2 regions of the Mesorhizobium sp. M6A.T.Cr.TU.016.01.1.1 genome follow, and region 1 is predicted to be linked to the other one. Evidence: riboswitches for the same ligand, from Rfam matches in the RefSeq annotation. Region 1 holds a riboswitch; the other holds the start of a gene.
What was found. A riboswitch is a leader RNA that binds a small molecule or an ion and turns the genes downstream of it on or off. The one in region 1 is predicted to bind cobalamin.

Region 2: it holds a riboswitch for cobalamin, as region 1 does, so the genes downstream of both, EJ075_RS31925 (ABC transporter ATP-binding protein) here and EJ075_RS07930 (aromatic ring-hydroxylating dioxygenase subunit alpha) in region 1, are expected to answer to the same signal.

The regions. Positions count from the first base shown of each region.
Region 1 covers NZ_CP034452.1:1,712,688-1,718,382, reverse strand. Annotated here, with positions in the region: gene EJ075_RS07940 (FAD-binding oxidoreductase) at 1-607, shown strand, start outside; gene EJ075_RS07935 (hybrid-cluster NAD(P)-dependent oxidoreductase) at 680-1,780, opposite strand; gene EJ075_RS07930 (aromatic ring-hydroxylating dioxygenase subunit alpha) at 1,805-3,052, opposite strand; cobalamin riboswitch at 3,266-3,468, opposite strand; gene EJ075_RS07925 (DUF680 domain-containing protein) at 3,978-4,181, shown strand; gene EJ075_RS07920 (DUF680 domain-containing protein) at 4,309-4,530, shown strand; gene EJ075_RS07915 (DUF680 domain-containing protein) at 4,603-4,839, shown strand; gene ugpC (sn-glycerol-3-phosphate ABC transporter ATP-binding protein UgpC) at 5,035-5,695, opposite strand, start outside.
Region 2 covers NZ_CP034452.1:6,584,269-6,589,963, forward strand. Annotated here, with positions in the region: gene EJ075_RS31910 (MarR family transcriptional regulator) at 1-237, opposite strand, end outside; gene EJ075_RS31915 (iron ABC transporter permease) at 319-1,305, opposite strand; gene EJ075_RS31920 (ABC transporter substrate-binding protein) at 1,335-2,270, opposite strand; gene EJ075_RS31925 (ABC transporter ATP-binding protein) at 2,300-3,118, opposite strand; cobalamin riboswitch at 3,210-3,414, opposite strand; partial or broken gene EJ075_RS31930 (AraC family transcriptional regulator) at 3,712-4,544, shown strand; gene EJ075_RS31935 (helix-turn-helix domain-containing GNAT family N-acetyltransferase) at 4,787-5,695, opposite strand, start outside.

The DNA.
Region 1 (5,695 bases):
CAGGCTGACGGCGCCGGATGGCTATCAGGCGCGCCGTTCCTACTCCATTGCCTCGGCGCCGGAAGCCGGCGAGACGATCGAGCTGGCGATCGAAAGGCTCGATGATGGCGAGGTCTCGCCGTTCTTCCACGAGGTCGCGGCAGTCGGCGACGAGGTCGAGCTGCGCGGCCCGCTCGGCGGACACTTTGTCTGGTCCGACAGTGACGGCGGCCCGCTTCTGCTGGTCGGCGGCGGGTCGGGCGTGGTGCCGCTAATGGCGATGATCCGCCATCGCGCCGCACGCAAATCGGCGGTGCCTGCCACGCTGGTGTTTTCCGCACGGATCTGGGACGAGGTGATCTTTCGCGACGAGCTGATCGACTTCCACGATCGCCGGGACGGCTTCGATCTGGTGTTGGCGCTGACCCGCGAGCCGGCCCGGCGCCCGGCGGACTATTCACGGCGGATCGATGCCGCGATGATAGAGCAGTCGATGGTGCGGCTGCCCGCGCCGCCAAGGTTCGCCTTTGTCTGCGGCTCGAATGCCTTCGTGTCGGCCGCCGCCCAGGCGCTGATCGATGCCGGCGTTCCGGCAAGCCTCATCCGCACCGAGCGCTACGGGGTCTAATGCATGTCGCGCAACAACCTAAAGCGCGTCGCATAAGGCCGGTCAAAACGCGACGCGCTTTAGGGCCGCCGGTCATGCCTCGATCTCGATCGCCGTCAGCGGCTTCGAACAGCAGGCAAGGATGAAGCCGTCGTCGATCTCGTGATCGAGGATGCCGCCATTGTGGCTCATCTCGACCGTGCCCGAGACCTTTTTCACCTTGCAGGTTCCGCACAGGCCGAACTCGCAGGCCGCCGGGATGCGCACGCCCGAAGCGCGCGCCGTCTGCAGCACGGTCTGGCCGGCAACGCAGTCGGCATCGACATCCGAAAGCGAAAAGCGGATTGGCGTTGCGGCTTCGGCAGGTATTTCGACCCCACCCTCTGCCGGCGAACCGAACGGGGCCGGTATTTCCTCCACCATCGGGGCCGCAAAGCTCTCCTGATGATAGTTGCCCATGTCGAAGCCGGTGGCCTCCAGCATCTGCCGCACCGCACGCATAAACGGGTCGGGGCCGCAGCAGAAGATTTCGCGCTCGCGGAAGTCTGGCGCCAGCAGCGGCAGCCGTATCGCGTCGATCCGGCCCATATGGCCGAACCAACCCTCGCGGCTGGACCGTTCCTCGATCATGAAGCCAAGCGTCAGACCCGGCATGCGGCTGCCGAGCAGTTCGAGCTCCTTGCGGAAGATGATCTCCTCGGGCTTTCGCGCGCAGTTGACGAAGCCGACATCGGTCCATGGCGCGCAGTCGTTCAGCCAGCGCAGCATCGACATCATCGGCGTCACGCCGGAGCCGGCCGAAATGAACAGATACTTGGCCGCGGGATGGCTGTGCAGCGAAAAGTCACCCGTCGGACCATAGGCCCTCACGTGAACGCCGGGCTTCAGATTGTCGAACATCCAGCGCGTGCCGAGACTGCCGGCTTGCGCCTTCACCGTCACCGCGATCGAGAACGGCCGCGACGGCGAGGAAGACAGCGTATAGGTCCGCATCAGCGGGCCGTCGGAGGTCGGCAGTTCCAGCGTCACGAATTGGCCCGGCTTATAGCGGAACCAGGTCTGGTTGTCGGAGCGGAAGGTGAAGGTCTTCACGTCAGGCGCCTCGTCGCTGACGCCGATCACCTCCAGCACCTGCAGCCGGTCGTTCCAGGGCGCCATTTCGTCGAGATGGCGGTAGAGCCCGAGGTCCGTCATTGCGTTCATCTCTTCACGTTTCTCTCAGGCGACGCTGCGCAACGCCGGCCGGCCGTCCTCGGCAAGGCGCGGTCCGATGAAGGAGGCGTACCATTCGACGAACTGGATGACGCCGCCCTCATGCAGTTCCGAATAGGGGCCGGGCTCATAGGCCGGCGACAGGATGCCGAAGGCGTTTTCCTCGACAATGCGGCGGTCCTGGTCGTTGGTTTCGGTCCATACATGGGTAAGTTCGGCGAGGTCGTAATCGACGCCTTCGACCGCGTCCTTGTGGACAAGCCATTTGGTGGTGACGGCGGTTTCCGTGGCGCTAATCGGCAACACGCGGAAGGTGACGGCATGATCGCCGAGGATGTGGTTCCAGGTCGTCGGATAGTGGTAGAGCAGCAGCGAGCCGACACGGTCGGTCGAAACGCTGTCGGAAAGGTTCTTCTTCACCGCGCGCCTTCCCGTCATCGTATAGCTGACGGCGTCGCGCAGCAGCGGTGCGCGGGTGGCGCGATATTGCCCAGCCGGATCGATGCGGAACTTGCTCGGCAGGCCCGCCGCCTCGCATTTGGCCCAGTGCGCCAGCATCTCAGGATCGCTGTCGGCGCCCTGCACGCCGGTAACGGTCGGTGCTTCCGGGAATGTCTTGCACAGTTCCGGATGGTTGCCGGCGCAATGGTAGCACTCGCGGTTGTTTTCCCAGACGAGCTTCCAGTTGCCCTTCTCGACGATGGTCGATTCGAAGGCGACCTTTGCCTCGCGCAGTCGGTGCGGCAGGAGGTAAGGCTCGATCATGGCGCGCATCGGCGCGAAATCCGCCGGCTCCTTGGCCAGGCAGATGAAAATGTAGCCGCCGACACTTTCGCAAGCCACCGGCTTGAGGCCGAACTGGCTCTTGTCGAAGCCATCCGCCATCTGGCGAGCGAACAAAAGCCGGCCGTCCAGCTCGTAGGTCCACTGGTGATAGGGGCAGACGAGCTTTGCCGCCGTGCCCTTGTCGGCGTTGCAGACGCGGCTGCCGCGATGCCGGCAGGAATTGTGGAAGGCATTGATCTTGCCTTGCTGGTCGCGGACCAGCACGACCGGATAGTCGCCGATCTGGGCGGTGATGTAGCTGCCCGGCTTCGGCAACTCGCAATCGTGGCCGATGAACAGCCAATCGCGATACCAGATCAGCTCCATGTCGAGCTTGAAGAAATCGGGATCGGTGTAGAAGGGCTGCTCGAGCGAATAGCCTTGCCTGCGGCCGTGCAAGAGCCTCAGCATGTCGTTGCGCGAATCCATGTCCTGTCCTCATAGCCGTCGCATCGGCCCGAAATCGGAATCGATTTCGGAAAGCACGATGCGCAATTCAAAGTCTTGGAGCGTACTTTATGCGTCCAGATGGACGCATGTCGCTCCAAAGACTGAACTGGTGGTGATTGAGGAAGGATCGCTTGCACGCCGGCGACAGGCCAGACATGCATCATCCACCTCTTGACCGCCCACCGCGATCAGTCGAGTCTAGACACCTCGGGCTGGTTTCCGGGCTCTGGAGTGTCCTTGCGGACAGTCGCGACACCTTCCCAGGCTTGTGGCCCAGTGGTCTCCCGTTGCGACTTGAACTCCACCACCGTTGCGGGGGCAGCGCCGGGATTTGACCGGCTTCCCAATTCTCCGCTTCGTCGTCACCAAGCGGCACCTGAGATGGCGTCATCTAATCATGACGGCCAGCTGACTGTCGGCATGAAAGCGACATCGTATCCATGCGGCGCGACACGGCCCGCGAAACGTGCAGGTTGGTAATTGCAGGGCTGAAAACCCATTTTTTCGGCCACCATTGTCGGCCGCCGTGACATCGAATTCCGACCCGCGGCGGAGGCAAAGAAGGTTAACAGTTTCCAAAAGTGACTATTAGCCGCTTCTAAAATCGAACCGAACGGTTCGTTTCTGTTGACAATGCGTGCATGACGCTGTGAACGCAGGTCCGCCAATCCGTCAAATCGTCAAATGGCGACTTTGGCATAAACCTTTGAAAATAAAAGATAAAGCAGCGCCCGTAGAAGCGTCTGGTACAATTTCAAGGTGTAGATTCTTGGTCCACACGGAACAACTTCGTGATTGGAATCTGCGGGATGGCCTTCCCACATCGGGGCTGTCCGAACGACGCGAATTCCTTCCAAGACACGCCGCTAGCCGGACGGAAAACTAAGATACTGGAGTACCAAAAATGAAAAAGATTGCTCTTACTGCCGTCGCCGTTCTGGCCATCACCGGCAGCGCCTTTGCCGGCAGCGACCATTATGGGTCCAACGGCGCCAACCAGCCGGCCGCTGCGGTCGACAGCTCGTACACGGCTTCCATTCAGAAGCCGGCTCACGCTGAAAAGCCCGCCGTCCAGGGCGCCGACCGCAACCTTTTCGGCAACAATTAACAGCTGATCCCAGACCATGGTCCCGAAAAGTGGAAACCGGTTTTCGGAAAAGATCATGGTCAAACAAGAAGACAGAGCGGCGGCAGGTCCGCCGCTGGGGATCTTTAGAAATTCAGGAGTATTGGAAATGAAGAAGATTGTTCTTGCCACCGCCGCCATTCTGGCCATCTCCGGCAGCGCTTTTGCCGGTAGCGACAACTATGGATCGAACGGCGCCAACCAGCCGGCCGCTGCGGCCGACAGCTCGTACACGGCTTCGGTTCAGAATTCCGCTTCGGCGCAGAATCCGGTTCCGGCCGACGAGAAACCCGTCCACGGCAGCGACCGTAACCTCTTCGGCAACAACTAACAGCCAGTTCCAACAGCAGCGGCGGCATTTGCCTGCCGCGCTGATGGGATACGAAAATCCAGGAGCACTGAAATGAAGAAGATCGTTCTTACCGCCGCCGCGCTTTTGCTTGCTGCCGGCAGCGCCTTTGCCAACAACGACAATGTTGGCGGGACCGACATCAACAAGCAGGCGACCGTCAACGTCGACAACACGCAGACGTCTTCGGTACGCAACACCGGTTCGCCGATCTACAAGCTGCTCAATTCGTCGGGCGACGTAGAGAAGTCCGCCCCGCAGGGCAGCGACCGGAACCTGTTCGGCCGCTAGCGCATCGGCCCGAAAATCGGAATCGATTTTCGGAAAGCACGATGCGTAGGTTCAAAGTGTTAGAGCGTACTTTGTGCGTCCACTTGGACGCACGTCGCTCTAACAGCAACCTGAATGCACAAGAGCGGCGGGCTTTGCCCGCCGCTCTTGTTTTTGGCTTCGCCAAACAACTGCTCGGCAGTCCTGCTGCCGTTCTCAGGCCGCCTTTGCTTCCGCTTCGTGAAGCGTGAAGGACCGCCCGTCGGTATCGAAAATATGCAGGTCGCCGGCATCGGCACTCAACCGCAGCGTCGCACCCCGCTTGACCTCGACATTGCCGGGCAGCTTGGTCACCAGCGGCAGGTCGGCGCGGCCGATGTCGACATAGACGAGCTGGACCTCGCCGAGCTGCTCGACATAATCCACCGTTCCCTCGAAAAGATAATCCGCGCCGCTAGCGATCATCAGATCCTCCGGCCGCACGCCGAAGCTCACCGAAGCGCCCTTCGCTGAGGCCGGCGTGGCGATCGGCACCGTCGCCTTGCGCCCGCCGACATGGCTGACGATGGTCGGGTTGCCTGATTTGTCGATTGTCGCCGGCAGGATGTTCATTGCCGGCGAGCCGATGAACTGGGCGACGAACAGATTGCCGGGTTTCTTGTAGAGCTCCATCGGCGTGCCGACCTGCTCGATATGGCCGTCCTTGAGCACCACGATGCGGTCGGCCAGCGTCATCGCCTCGACCTGGTCGTGGGTCACGTAGATCATTGTTGTGGCAGGCATCGACTCCTTGAGCTTGGCGATCTCGATGCGGGTGGCGACGCGCAGTGCCGCGTCGAGGTTCGACAGCGGCTCGTCGAACAGGAAGACCTTCGGG
Region 2 (5,695 bases), 1.9 Mb from region 1:
GATCCAGCCGCTCTCCTCCATGCGGTCGACCAGGCGCGACACGCTGATCGGCTCGATCTCGAGAAGCTCGGCGAGCCGCGCTTGCGTGATGCCTTCTTCCTTGGCGACGCGGACCATAAGCCGCCATTGCGCCGAGGAAAGGCCGAGCCCGCTGGCCTTCGCCTCGAAGCGCTTGCGCATCAGGCGCTGCACGTCGTGGATCAAAAAGCCCAATCTATCGATGCCGTCGGAAACCATGAGCGGCATATATTATAAGCGTGCTTACTATTCAAGATGCGGCATTATGCCAGAAGCCGGCAAGTGTGGATGGCAGTCACATCAGGAACGATTGCGAATGAGCATCGTGACCACGAAAAAAGCGCCGACCGAGCTGGTGATGATGCCGATCGGCAGTTCCTGCGGCGGCAGCAGCGTGCGGGCTAGAAGGTCGCTTGCCAGCAACAGCACCGCTCCAAAGAGGGCGCAGCTTGCAATCAGGCGCAGGTGCAACGGGCCGGCCAGGGGCCGGGACAGATGCGGGATCATCAGACCGACGAAACCTATGACGCCTGCCACCGAGACGAGGATCGCCGTCGAGAAAGCAGCGACGAGAAATGTCGTCCTGCGCATCCGCGCAACCGGCACGCCGAGGCTTTCGGCGGCGTTTTCGCCGGCCAGGAAAGCGTCGAGCCGACGGTGGTTCCAAAGTCCGAACACAAGGATGGTGCCTGCGCCCAGAGCAGCCAGTCCGACATTGTCCCACCGCGCCAGCCCGAGCCCGCCCATCGTCCAGAACAGCACCGAGTGGGCGGCGCGCTGGTCACCGGCAAAGACGAGATAGTTGGTCAAGGCGGTGAACATGAACGATACGGCAAGCCCGGCCAATATCAGCCGTTCGGGGCCTTGCCCCCTCACCCGCGAAACCAGCAACAGCACGATGCCGGCGGCCAAAATGCCGCCGGTGAAGGCAGCGACCGGCAACGTCCAGATGCCGAAATGGTCGCCAAAAATGGTGATAACGGAAACCGCGCCGGCCGCGGCACCGGACGACAGGCCGAACAGGAACGGATCGGCGAGGTCGTTGCGCGTTACCGTCTGCAGCAGCGCGCCGATGACGCCCAGCCCGGCGCCGACACAGATGGCCATGATCGTGCGCGGCAGCCTGAGATCGACAACGATTTTGCCGACCGGACCGGGCACGATGTCTCCGTCCAGTCCGGCCGCATGTCCGAGCGCGGCAACCACGTCGCTCAACGCTATGACCGTCGATCCATAGGCGATCGACAGCAGTGCAAGAGTGGCAATCGCCACTGCTCCTGCTATCATTGCCAATTCGAACGCCCTGCGGCGCAAGCTCAGAAAGCTTCCGGGTGCATCGCCCTGGCGATCTTGCCGATCGCCTCGATGTTGGCTGGCCCGGGCGTCAGCTCGGCATAGCGCAGCGCGACGAAGCGCTCATTCCTGACCGCGTCGGTTTCCTTCATCGCCGGATGAACTTTGAGGAAATCGAGCAGTTTCCTGTAGCCGCCACCGTCCTGGTAATCGAGCAGGATCAGGAACTGCGGATTGCGGGAGGCGACCGTTTCCCAATCCGTATTGCCCCAGCTCGTCTGCATGTCGGCCATGATGTTGTCGCCGCCGGCAGCGGCGATCATGGCGCTGGGGATCGCGAACTTGCCTGATGTGAAGGGTTTGTCTTCGCCGGAGTCGTAAAGAAATACGCGCGTTCCCTTGTGGTCGCCAACCTTCGCCGTGATATCGGCGAGTTGCGCTTTCCAGTCCGAAACAAGTTTTTTCGCCTCGGCTTCCTTGTCGAAAATCCTGCCCAGCTTTTCGATGTCGTCGTAGAGCAGGTCCATCGAGGCGGCGGGGCGGTTGTTGTCGAGATGGACGCAGCTTTCCGTCAGCACCAGCGTCTTGATGCCGTGCGGCGCCAGCGTATCGGGCGTCACCTCGCCGCCCGGCTTCATGCCGTAATACCAGCCGGCGAAGAAGAAATCGGGCTCGACCGCGACGAGGTTTTCAAGTGTCGGATATTTCGGCGCGAGTTCCGGGATCGAGCCCTGCTCGGCCTTGAATTCCGGACCGACCTTGTACCATCCGGTGATGCCGGTCAGGCCGAGGATCGACGGTTGCAGCCCCAGCGCGAAGGCCATCTCGGCCATGTTCATATCCTGGATGATGGCGCGCTTCGGCGCGGCGTCGAACGTCAGCGGCGTGCCGCAGCTGTCTACAGTTACCGGGAAAGCAAAGGCGGTCACCGGGAAAGCGAAGGCGGTCTGGGCAAACAGGAGGGAGGCGAAAGACAATGCGAGGCGTTTCACGAATATTGCTCCTTGGTCAAATCGGAATGTGAAGAGGCACGGTTCGGAACGTCGAATACCGTGAGTTCGCGGTCTTCGGTGGGATGGCGCAGCCGAAGCACGTCGACGCCGAAAATCTGGCGGATCAACTGCTTGGTCAGCGCCTCGCGCGGACCGGCAAACGCCTGCAGGCGGGCCTCGTTCATCACCGCGACCCTGGTGGCAAATGGCGTGACCAGCGACAGATCATGAAGCACCGCCACGACGGTCATGCCAAACTGCGACACGAGTTCGAGAAGCTCGCTGCGGGCGCGCGGATCGAGATGATTGGTCGGTTCATCGAGGAACAGGATTTTTGGCTCCTGGGCAACGGCGCGTGCCAGCTGGGCGCGTTGCCGCTCGCCACCCGATAGCGAGCCGATCGTGCGGCCGAGCAGCGGCAGCAGGCCGGTTCTGCGAAGCGCTTCGACGGCGATGTCGCGTTGCTCGCTCCTCCGTCGCAAGCCGGCATGCGGGACGCGGCCAAGCTCGACGTAGTCGATCACGGCAAGCCGCGGATCAGGCTGATCGGTCTGGCCGACGACAGCCATGTGCAGCGCCCGCTCGGCGGCCGAAAACGTCTCCAGCCGGCGTCCGGAAAATCTCACATCTCCCGCGCTTGGCCGCAGGGTGCCACATAGCATGCGCAACAGCGTCGTCTTGCCGGCGCCGTTGGGACCGATGATTGCGAGGCGATCGCCCGCCGCCACCGAAAGGCTGACCGCGCTGACCAGGCATTGGCCATTCGCCGTCGCGCTCAGCTCACGCGCTTCAAGAAGAGGCTGGGAGGCGTCCAACTTACCGTCACTTTCTCAATGGCGACGGAAGGAAGCTGGACGGACCGGCCGACAAGACCGATGTCCACGTCTCCTCCCGGCACACCCCGTCCGGTCAACTCATGCTGATGGCAGGTCTCCTGGCTCGCGGGTCTTTGCGCCATCCTGCCTTCCCAGCCTTGCCGGCCAGTGGCATTTCGGATTTTGCTAACCGCTTACAGTTGCGGGGGCAGCCACGGCCTCGATCCGAAGATCTCACCGTGTTCCCTTTTCACCCCTTGCCTTTCGACTCGGGGACCATCACCCAGGCACCCTAGTTTTCCGCCAATCACAGCGCAATAAATTTCCAGGGTTGAAACAGCCGCTGGAGCGAAGGGTCTTGTCAGAAAGAGCCATACGAATCTCGTTATGTAATAACGTTACCATTTAAAAGACGCCGCTTGCTCCTGTCAAGCTCTTTCGCCCGACGCCTTCGACTTGCCGGCCGCCGTCGCTCGCGATTTGCGCGGTGCGCAATTTCGATCAAACTGCCTCCACCAGGAAGCGGCACCATGACTTTGCCAAATGCGAAGACTGGGCCAAATGCGAAGACTGGGCCAAATGCGAGGAGCCATATGAACCCGACCGAGAAAGCGCTGTGGTTCGTCGAAAGCCACCTGCCGGAATCCGTCTCGCTCGACGATGTCGCCAAGAGCAGCGGCGTGTCGCGCTTTCACGTGACGCGGGCTTTCGGTGCTGCGACCGGCCGTTCGTGATGGGCTACATGCGTTCTCGCCGGCTGACCGAAGCGGCGCGCAAGCTCGCCGCCGGCGCACCCGACATCCTTTCGCTCGCGCTCGACACCGGCTACGCTTCGCATGAGGCCTTCACCCGTGCCTTCCGCGACCAATTCGGCACCACGCCGGAACTGGTGCGCGCGCAAGGCTCGCTCGACAATCTCGCTCTCGTGGAGCCGATCCTGATGGACCAGTCCTTCCTCACCAATCTCGAGCCGCCGCGTTTTGAGACCAGCCGGCCGTTTCTCATCGCCGGTCTCGGCGAACGCTACAGCTGCGAAACCAGCGCCGGCATCCCGATGCAATGGCAGCGGTTCGGCCCGTATATCGGCAATATTCCAGGCGAGATCGGCGACGTCGCCTATGGCGTCTGCGTCAACGGCGACGACACCGGCAATTTCGACTACATCGCCGGCGTCGAGGTGTCCGATTTTTCGGACCTGCCGAGGGAGTTTTCGCGCGTGCGCGTGCCGGCGCAGAAATACGCCGTGTTCGCCCATCGTGACCACATCTCGACCATCCGCCGCACGGTCAACACGATCTGGAACAAATGGCTGCCGGCCTCCGGGCACGAGATCGCCGATGTGCCCGAATTCGACCGCTACGGCCCCGAATTCGATCCACGCAGCGGCAATGGCGGGCTGGAAATCTGGATACCGGTGAAGGGGTGAAGCGCGGCCAGCCAAGGGCAATTGCTTCAGACAAATGATGCTTCCAGCTTGTGTTGGAGATCATTGTCGAGGCGCGCTCCGCCCGGTTTTTGCCTTCTCCCCTTGTGGGAGAAGGTGTCGCCGAAGGCGACGGATGAGGGGTGCTCCAGCCTGGCGCCGATGGCGTTCCGTCCAGCACCCCTCAACCGTCTCGGCGCTGCGCGCCGATCCACCTTCTCCCACAAGGGGAGAAGGGAAAGACGTTACAGCTCCAGGTTCCAGTTCTGGCCGACCAGATCCTTGCCGAAGGCGTGATGACGTTCTTCGTCGGCCAGCTTGAATCCTGATGCCTCGTAGATGCGGCGCGCTGAGGTGAGAATGTCGTTGGTCCACAGCGTCAGCGTCTTGTATCCCTTCGCACGGGCAAAGCCGATGCATTCCTCGACCAGTCGCTTGCCGATGCCGAGACCGCGCGCCGAGGGTTCGACATAAAGCAGGCGCAGCTTCGCCACCGCGTCCGAATTGCGCACGACGAAGACCGAGCCGACGACTTCCCCGTCCCGCTCGGCGATCCAGCTGCGCTCCGATTTCGGATCGAAGGATTTGACGAAGGCACCGAGGATTTCGGCGACCAGCGCCTCATAGGTTTCGTCCCAGCCATACTCCTGCGCGTAGAGCAGGCCCTGGCGATGGACGATCCAGCCGATGTCGCCGACCTGCAAAGGCCGCAGCATGTAGGGAATTTTGGGCTCAGTGCCTTCGCCCAGCAGGCGCTGCACCGTCTGCATCGCCTTGACCAGCCTGTCCTGTTCCGGAGCGGAAAGCCGGTCGAGCAAGGCCGCGACCTGATCGTGCGAACCCTGGTTCAGCGGCGCGAAGGCCGTCCTTCCCGCCGGCGTCAGCGCGATCGACGAGCGCCGCGCATCGGCTTCAGTCGCTGCGCGCTCCACCAGGCCGCGCTCCTCGAACTTTTTCAACAACCGGCTGAGATAGCCAGGGTCGAGACCGAGATCGCGCGCAAGATCGGTGGCGGTCAGCCCATCGCGATGCGCCAGTTCGTAGAGCACCCGAGCCTCGGTCAGCGAGAAGGTGCTTTTCAGCCATCCTTCGTCGAGCAAGCCGATCTGACGGGTGTAGAAGCGGTTGAAGCCTCGCACCGCATCGATCCGCTC